Regions from separate parts of the Pandoraea sp. NPDC087047 genome, predicted to be linked through region 2. Evidence: riboswitches for the same ligand, from Rfam matches in the RefSeq annotation. Region 2 holds a riboswitch; the other holds the start of a gene.

The links. A riboswitch is a leader RNA that binds a small molecule or an ion and turns the genes downstream of it on or off. The one in region 2 is predicted to bind cobalamin.
Region 1: it holds a riboswitch for cobalamin, as region 2 does, so the genes downstream of both, ACIPHM_RS07605 (TonB-dependent receptor) here and ACIPHM_RS08955 (TonB-dependent receptor plug domain-containing protein) in region 2, are expected to answer to the same signal.

What each region holds. Positions count from the first base shown of each region.
Region 1 is NZ_JBIUZU010000003.1:462,048-466,360, reverse strand. It holds gene ACIPHM_RS07610 (ABC transporter ATP-binding protein) at 1-354, opposite strand, end outside; gene ACIPHM_RS07605 (TonB-dependent receptor) at 369-2,528, opposite strand; adenosylcobalamin (AdoCbl) riboswitch at 2,828-2,912, opposite strand; gene cobF (precorrin-6A synthase (deacetylating)) at 2,992-3,762, opposite strand; gene cobM (precorrin-4 C(11)-methyltransferase) at 3,780-4,313, opposite strand, start outside.
Region 2 is NZ_JBIUZU010000004.1:206,370-210,682, forward strand. It holds gene ACIPHM_RS08935 (acyl-CoA dehydrogenase) at 1-537, shown strand, start outside; RNA gene ssrS (6S RNA) at 669-849, opposite strand; gene ACIPHM_RS08945 (cell division protein ZapA) at 884-1,195, opposite strand; gene ACIPHM_RS08950 (hypothetical protein) at 1,192-1,503, opposite strand; cobalamin riboswitch at 1,593-1,845, shown strand; gene ACIPHM_RS08955 (TonB-dependent receptor plug domain-containing protein) at 2,001-4,007, shown strand; gene ACIPHM_RS08960 (FecCD family ABC transporter permease) at 4,035-4,313, shown strand, end outside.

The sequences.
Region 1 (4,313 bases), on a different contig from region 2:
GACATCGAGCAGACGCTTGTGCGGCGTTCTGCCCATCCATACGACCTGTTCGACGCTGAGCCCGAAATCGTCGGGCAATTCCTGCAACAGCACGGCGACGTGCTGCGCGGACCAGCGCGGCGACGCCCGCCAGAGGTCCGTCTCGTCGAGCGTGACAATCCCCGCCTGCGGCTTCGCGTAGCGGAATGCGCAGCGCAACAGGCTCGTCTTGCCGCTGCCGTTCGGTCCGATCAGCCCAACGAACTCGCCGCGCGCGACGTCGAGCGTGATCGACTGGAGCAGCGGCGCCTCGCGCGAGCGTGCGAGGTCCGCTGGCGACCAGCTCAGGCGGGCGATGTGGAGTGCGCCGGGCATGGTCGGTCAGGCGCTCAGAACTTCATCGTCGCAACGACTTGCGCCGAGCGCGACGGGCCGAGCAGCCACTCGGACGGCGTTTCGGAGGTCACGGCGTACGCGCGATTCCCCAGATTGCGCAGGTAGAGCGCCAGATTCACGCGTTTGGTCACCTGCCACTGCGCCGACGCGTCGAACACCGTGTAGGACGGAATCGGCGCAGTGTTCGCATTGTCGCTGTAGCGGCGTCCCACGTAACGCAGCCCCGTGCCGAGCACCACGTCGTGCACCGGCGAGTAGGTCAGCCAGAGGTTGGCAGTCTGCTGCGGAATATTGCTCGGCACATTCCCGTTGCGCGATACGGCTACACCGCCCACGCTCTCGTCGAAGTTGTCGTAACGCGCGCGCAACAGCGACGCGTTCGCCTCCACCGAAAAGCCATAACCGAGCTTCAGCGCGCCCGACCACTCGACACCGCGCGACGACTGCTGGCCGACCTGCTCGGAGAGCGTCGGATTCAGCGGATTGGTCGTCAGCAGGTTCTTCTTCACGATCTGATAGACGGCGAGCGTCCAGAAGCCGCGTCCGTCCGGCAGTTCCTGCTTGAAGCCCGCTTCCCACTGCTGGCCGGTCGCGAGGCTGAACGCCGTTTGCGATTGCGACAGCGTGACGAGCGAGCCGATGCTGTCTGCGCCACGCGTGTACTGGCCGTACACCGAGGCCGATGGGCTGAGTTGATACACGAGGCCAAGCCGCCAGCCGACGTTCGAGAACGTTCTGCCGAAGGTGCTGCCGGTCGCAAGCTGGCGACGCGAATAGTCGATGTAGTCGTACCGCATGCCGCCCACCGCCGACAGACGCGGCGTGATGTCGAAACGATCTTCCGCGAACACGGCGGCCTGACGCGTGAGCGTGCGGAATTCCGGCACCGTCGGATCGGGGCTTGCGAATACGCCCGGATTGAAGGCGTCCACGCTCACCACCGACGATCCGCCGAACGGGCTATTGCTGTCGCGCTGGAACGAAATCTGGTTCGCCTCGACGCCGATCACGAAGCGGTTCGCATGGCCGGCCAGGGTGCGGTCGATGGTCGCGTCGAGCCGGTTGCCGACCTGATGTTCTTGTTGAATGATCTCGATGTAATCGCTGCGCGTCACCAGACGCGTGGACGGGTCGAGTTCATAGGTTTCGCTGTCGCGCCAGTGCCGGTTGGTGTTCAGGTAGTACAACTGGTCGCGGATCGTGATGCCTTCGGCCGCACGGTAGACACCCGTGAGCCGCGTGGACTGGTCGAAATAGGCGATCAGCGCGTTACCGACGTTGAAGTTCTGGTAGCGCAAGCTCTGATCGAGCGTGCCGTTGTTCAGCGGTACGCCGAAATACGTTGCCGGCAGTTGGCGGCCGTAATCGTAAGCGAGCGTGAACGAGAGCTTCGGCGAGACGTCGAGCTTCACCGCGCCGCCGAACGAGGTCGTATGCGACTCGCCGCGATCGACCCAGCCGTCGCTGCGGTTATCGCTCACGTAGAAGCGGTACGACAGCATCGGGCCGAGCGCGCCGGTCGTATCGAGGGCGAAACGCCGCTGGCCGTCGGTGCCGATGCCGGCCTGAAGGGTGGTCGCGTAGTCGCGTTGCGGTTGCTTGGGGATGACGTTCACCACGCCGCCGATCGCACCTTCGCCGTACAGCACCGAAGCCGGTCCGCGCAGCACATCGATTCGCTCGACCTGCCAGGTATCGAACGGGAATGTCATGGTGCCCGCGCCCGGATAGAGACGCGTGCCGTCGTAGAGCGTCATCACCGATTCCTGGCCGGAGAAGCCTCGCACGGCGAGTGCCGTGCCGCCATTGCCGGGGGCCGCGTTGCTGGTGAAGCCGGTGGCGCGTGTCACCGCGTCGGTGACGGTCTGGTCACCCCGCGCTTCGATTTGCTTTGCGGTGATCGTCTCGACGCTCGCGGGCGTATCGAGGCTCGACAGGTTCAGGCGAGAACCGGTTGCTGTCGGCGTGGAGAGCGGGGCGTCGTCGCGCGTCTGTTGAGCGTTGACCGTGACGAGCGGCAGGCCGGCGTCAGCGGCAAAAGCAGAGGCGGAAGTGCCGCCGAGCAGCCAGAGTGCGGTGAGCGCGGCCGGCGTGAGGGCGAAGCGGCGCGTGGCCGGGGCCTTGGTGACGGCCGTCGGGCGTGGGTAGTGCATGGTATTTCCCCTGTCGTCATATCAGACGACTTGTCGTTATCGTGCGATCTGGTGCAGGCGCGGACTGTCATCGTCGTCTCGGCATTTCGGTGTTTCGGCCGAAGCAGACGGGTCCTGTTATGTGTCGTACGGAAGCGCCGGATCAGGCGATCAACGGCGATGCGAAGCGACAATGCGCCGGCGTCGCGACGTCGGCATGGCCGAGGTGGCCGGGGAGAAAGCAAATTCGCAGCGAGCGAAGCGTGCGCGTCATACGGGGTCTCCTGGGGTTTCGCGCCCCAAAACAAAGGTCGATGAGTCCGACGGCCAGGTCTGACTTCCCGTCGCGATGACGGGTCACAGTGGCGCGACCGCGCTGGATTTACACCAGCTTCCGGCCGTCGGTAGCGCGCATTCTACGTGTTCCGGTAGGTTTACGAAATAAAGCGGCAACACTCTTTCATGCAGTCCGCTCATTTCGTCGTCACGCACCGTCGCGCTTGCGCAGCAGATAAGTGTCCATGATCCAGCCGTGCGTGCGACGCGCCTCGGTCCTCACGCGCTCGATCTCGTCCATCACATCGCGAAGTCTTCCCGAGATGAGGATCTCGTCTGGCGTGCCGACATACGCGCCCCAATAGATGTCGAGGTCCTCATGCGCGAGTTGCCTGTACGTGTGCTTCGAGTCGAGCATCACGACCACGCTGTCCACGCCGGGCGGGAACCCGTCGGCGATGCCGCGACCGTTCGTGATCTCGATCGATCGCCCGATCCGGTTCAATGGAATACGATGTTGCGCAGCCAGCGCCTGCACGCTGCTGATGCCCGGAATCACCTCGAAATCGAACTCGCCGTTGCGGCGGCCGTCGATGGATTCGAGGATACGAATGGTGCTGTCGTACAGCGACGGATCGCCCCAGACCAGAAAGGCGCCGACCTCGCCGTCTTGCAGTTCTTCCGCAATCAGCCGCTCGAAGATCTGTTGCTTGTCGCGGTTCATCTCGTCGACGGCCGACCGATAGTCGGTATCGGACTCGTCTGCCCGTCGCTCGGGACTCGTGGCCTGAACCACGCGGTAATCGCGACGGCTCACGAAGCGTTCGATGATGTGCCTGCGCAACGCGATCAGCTTTTCCTTCGCCGCCCCCTTATCCATCACGAAGAACACATCGGCGCGGTTGAGCGCGTTGATTGCCTGAACGGTCAGGTAGTCGGGGTTGCCGGCGCCAATGCCGATGATCAGGATCTTTTTCATTCGTCGGTCTTCCAGCGTCAGGCACTCGCGTACAGCGATGAATCGGCAAACCCCTCGGCCGCCAACACACGCCCGACCAGAATCAGGGCCGTGCGCTCGATTCCCGTCTCGCCGACCTTCTCGCCGATGGTGGCCAGCGTGCCTGTGACACGCGTCTCGTCCGGCCAACTGGCGCGATAGACCACGGCGACCGGGCAATCCTCGCCGTAATGCGGTTTGAGTTCCTCGACGATGCGCGCCAGGTGCCGCACGCCGAGATGGATCGCCATGGTCGCGCCGTGGCTGGCCAGATCGCCAAGCGCCTCTCCGGCGGGCATGGACGTCTTCGTCGCGTAGCGCGTCAGGATCACCGTCTGCGAAATGCCCGGCAGCGTCAGCTCGCACCCCAGCGTGGCGGCACACGCCGCCGTGGCCGTGACACCGGGCACGATCTCGTAGGGAATGTCCAGATCGCGAATGCGGCGGATTTGCTCACCGATCGCACCGTACAGCGACGGATCGCCGGAGTGCACGCGAGCGACATCCTGTCCCTTCGCATGTGCCTCCGACAG
Region 2 (4,313 bases):
GGCATGGGCTTCATCGAGGAGACGGGGGCGGCGCAGTACTACCGCGACGCGCGCATTCTTCCCATCTACGAAGGGACGACGGCGATTCAGGCAAACGACCTGATCGGCCGCAAGACGCTGCGTGACGGTGGCAAGGTGGCGCGTGAACTGTGCGAGCAGATCGAGGCAACGGAGAACGAATTGCGTGCCGCGGGGGGCGTTGCGCAAGCCGTGGCGGAACGTCTGGCGAAGGGCCGCGCCGCGTTGACGATCGTCGTCGACTATGTGCTCTCGAACACGCAGGACAATGCCAATGCCGTGTTCGCCGGCAGCGTGCCGTATCTGAAGCTCGCGGGCATTGTGCTGGGGGGCTGGCAGATGGGACGTGCGCTGCTCGCGGCGCAGAAGCTGCGAGATCAGGATCCGTCGTTCTACGATGCCAAGATCGGCACCGCCCGATTCTTCGCGGATCACATCCTCACGCAGGCACCGGGCATCGCACAGGCAATCACCGAGGGCGCCGACTCGGCACTGTCGCTGAACGAAGCACAGTTCTGATGGCTGAGCGCGTCTCGCGAAACAGCAAAGGCGACCTGCGGGTCGCCTTTGCTTTTGTGTGACGCGGGAGGAATGGGGACGCTGCCGACCGACGAAAAAAAACGGCACTGCGCGAACGCAGTGCCGTGTATTGGGTCCCCGCCTCAGCCGCTAAGCCGGCATCCTGAACCGAAGGTTCAAGGTGGTCGCGGTTAGTAGCGCTTTGGGTTCATCAGACTAAGTGACGCTCACGCCAGCACTACAAACTTCCGCAACCTGCAACAGATCATTGGTTCAAGGAATCTATGACTTTCGCGAACCAGGCAGGGAAAACTAACTTTTTGAATCGGACGGCTGTCGGTGCCTTTCAGTTTTGATACTGATCGATCACAGCGCTCAGTCGTTCGTCCATGCCTTGAATTCTACGCTGAATTTCTTCGGCAGGGAATGCTTGTCCTGCAGCAATGCTTTTTTCCAACGCTAGCAATTCGGATGCCAGGCTCAACGCTGCCATGACGGCAATCCGATCGGTGCCACGCACGCTGCTCTGTGCACGAACCTTGCTCATCTCGGCATCGACGCGCGACACGGACGCGAGCAGGTCGGCTTCGTGTTCCGGCGGGCAGGCGAGCCGGTAGGACTGTTCGAGAATATGAACTTCGAGCTGCTTGATCGTCATGCGTTTTCTCCACCGGGGGTACCGAGCAGATCCATCTGACCCTCAGCGGGGTTTTGCGTCGGAAGCTTTTCCAGGATGGCGTTCAGGCGAACCTGTGCCTCGTCGATCTTGGCGGCCAGCTGGTCGCGTTGCAGACGCAAGGCGTCGCGCTCGGTGCGCAATTGCTCGATGGCAGCGCGGGTTTCGTCGCATTCGGCGCGCGCGCGGTCGAGTTCCGCGAGCAACGCTTGATTATGTTGGTGAAAACGTTGGCTGATGACAACCAACTGTTCCATTTTGTCTGTGAGATTGTCGAGATCGGTGAGCATCGGGCTGCGTCCTCTTGATTGCCCTACATTCTAACGGAATCGGCGGCCAATGCCCGACGAACGAGCATTGACGCTCGTCCGAATGGCCCCTACACTTGCGGCACTTTGGTGCTCGCGCACGCCCTCCCGGCATGCGCAGTTAAACGGGAAACAGGGAGCCGCGTCCCCACACGGGCTGGCCAACCTGTGCTGCCCCCGCAACGGTAAGTCATTCTTTCGGCCCGAAAGGTTTCCGAAAACGCACTTCGCCTCCATCGCCACTGTGTGCCATGCGCATGCGGGAAGGCCGGTCAGGTGCGACGATGACCAGCCCGGATACCGGCCAAGTGAGTGGGGATCAAAGCCACGCCGCCCGGCGCAAGCCGCAGGTGGTGTGTCGTCGTTTTCATGTGTCGATGCATCGCATCCGTGACGTGTCACCGGCGCTCCCCGTGCGCCAGCGGCCCGCGGGGGATCGGGTCCAGGCAATAAGAAAACTACGGAAGTCACACCAGATCATGCGCTCCCACGTTCGCGCGATGGCGCTGCACGCGCCTGCTTTTGCACGTCTCGCTTCGGCACCCGCCGCCTTTGTTCCCGCCCCACGCCATCTGGCCATGGCTGCCGCCATGTTTGCCGCAAGCGTTGGCGCACACGCGCAGTCGGCGCAAGCTGCCGATGCACCGGCGGCTGCGGCCGCTGCGGCGGTTGCCGCCACCCATGTCGCGAATGCCACCGGCAATCCCACGGCTGCTCAGCTCAAGACGACCGTCGTGACGGCGTCGCGCACGGAGCAGAAACTGGCCGACACGCTGCCCGCCACCTCGCTCATCACCCGTGAGGACATCGAACAAAGCCAGGCGCAGGATCTGCCGACGCTGCTGCGCGGTCAGGCCGGCGTGGAAATCGTACAGAACGGTGGTTTCGGCACGTCGGCCAGCATTTTCATGCGAGGGGCGAATTCCAATGCCTCGCTGGTGCTTATCGACGGTGTGCCGGTGAGCTCTGCGACGTCGGGTACGACCAACATCGCACAGATTCCGGTGTCGCAGATCGACCACATCGAAATCGTGCGCGGCAACGTGTCGGCGCTTTACGGCTCGCAGGCCGTGGGCGGTGTGATTCAGATCTTCACGCGCAAGGGCGACGGCGGCCCGCCGCGTGCCTATGCGGAAGTCGGCTACGGCACGAACAACACGACCCAGGCCAACGCCGGTATCGCCGGTTCGTTCGATGACGGCAAGACGCGTTTCTCGCTGGATGTCTCGCGCTTTCACACCAACGGCATCTCGGCCGTCGACCCACGTTTCTACCCGAAAGCGAACCCCAACCGCAACGGCGACGACAACACGAGTGTCACCGCGACGCTCTCGCGAAAACTCGGCGATACGTGGGAAGCCGGCGTGCGTCTGTTCCAGAGCGATGGCAGCTATAGCTACGACAACCCCAGTGGCAAGCGTCCAACCGATCTGAACGACAGCGATACGCGCGTGCGCCAGATTTCGGGGTACGTGAAAGGTAACGTCACTGACAAGTGGAGCACGCGCTTCACCGTCACGCAGGGCGACGACTACAGCTACAACTATCTGAACGGCAATGGTAACGGCAATTTCCACACGTCCAGCAATCAGATCGATTGGGCGAACGAATATGCGTTCATGCCCGATCAGAAACTCATTGCCGGATACACGCGTCTTGAACAGACCGTCGACACCAACAGTCCCCTCGGCCACAACAATCGCCACGTCGATTCGGGTTACCTGGGCTATGAAGGCACGTTCGGCAAGCATCAGTTCCAGGTGAACGTGCGTCGTGACGCGTATTCGGACTTTGGCGGTGCGAACAGCTACTGGCTGGGTTACGGCTACCACCTGACAACGCAGTGGAAGCTGCTGGCCAATGCGTCCGATGGTTTCCGCGCGCCGACGTTCAACGATCTGTTTTACCCGAACTACGGGAACCCGAACCTGCAGCCCGAGCGTTCGATTTCGAAGGAGCTCGGCGTGCAGTTCAATGGTGGCGAACGTCTGGGGCTGGTCCGACTTACCGGGTTCCAGACCAATTACACGAACCTGATTCAGTCCGCCACCATCGCCCCCGGTGTGTCGCAGGCGTCCAATGTGGCCAACGCTCGGGTGCAGGGCCTTGAGCTGACGTACACCGGCCGCCCGCTCTTCGGCGTCGACGTGCGTGCCTCGCTCACGCGCCAGAACCCGACCGACCTCGATGCCAACAAGACGCTCTCGCGCCGCGCCAGGCAGTACGGTTCGGTCGGCTTGTCGAAGGCGTTCGACAAGTTCACGGTCGGCGGCGATGTCTTCTACAGCGGCGAGCGTTACGATACGGCGGGTCAACACCTTGGGGCCTACACGCTTGTGAACCTGCAGGCACGCTACGATATCGACAAATCCTGGTACGTTTCGACGCACCTGGACAACGTCTTCAACAAGAACTATCAGACGGCCTATGGCTACAATACCCTCGGGCGCGCAATATACGTCTCGCTCGGCTGGAAGCAGTTCTGACGACGTCCCGGCGGGACGTGACGTGGCATGACGCTGCGCCGCGCTCTCGCCATCTGGACGGGATTGGCCGGCGTTGCGCTGGCCGTTCTCGTGGCGTCGCTTATGCTGGGGAGCGTGCCGGTCTCACTGCGTGAGATCGGTGCGCTCGCGCTCGGCCACGACGCCGGTCTCGCGGGCGATGTGGTCTGGCGCCTGCGCCTGCCGCGTGCGCTCGCGGCGTTCGCCTGCGGCGGCCTGCTCGCCGTGGCGGGCACCCTCATGCAGACCCTGCTGCGCAACCCGCTGGCCGACCCGTACGTGCTGGGC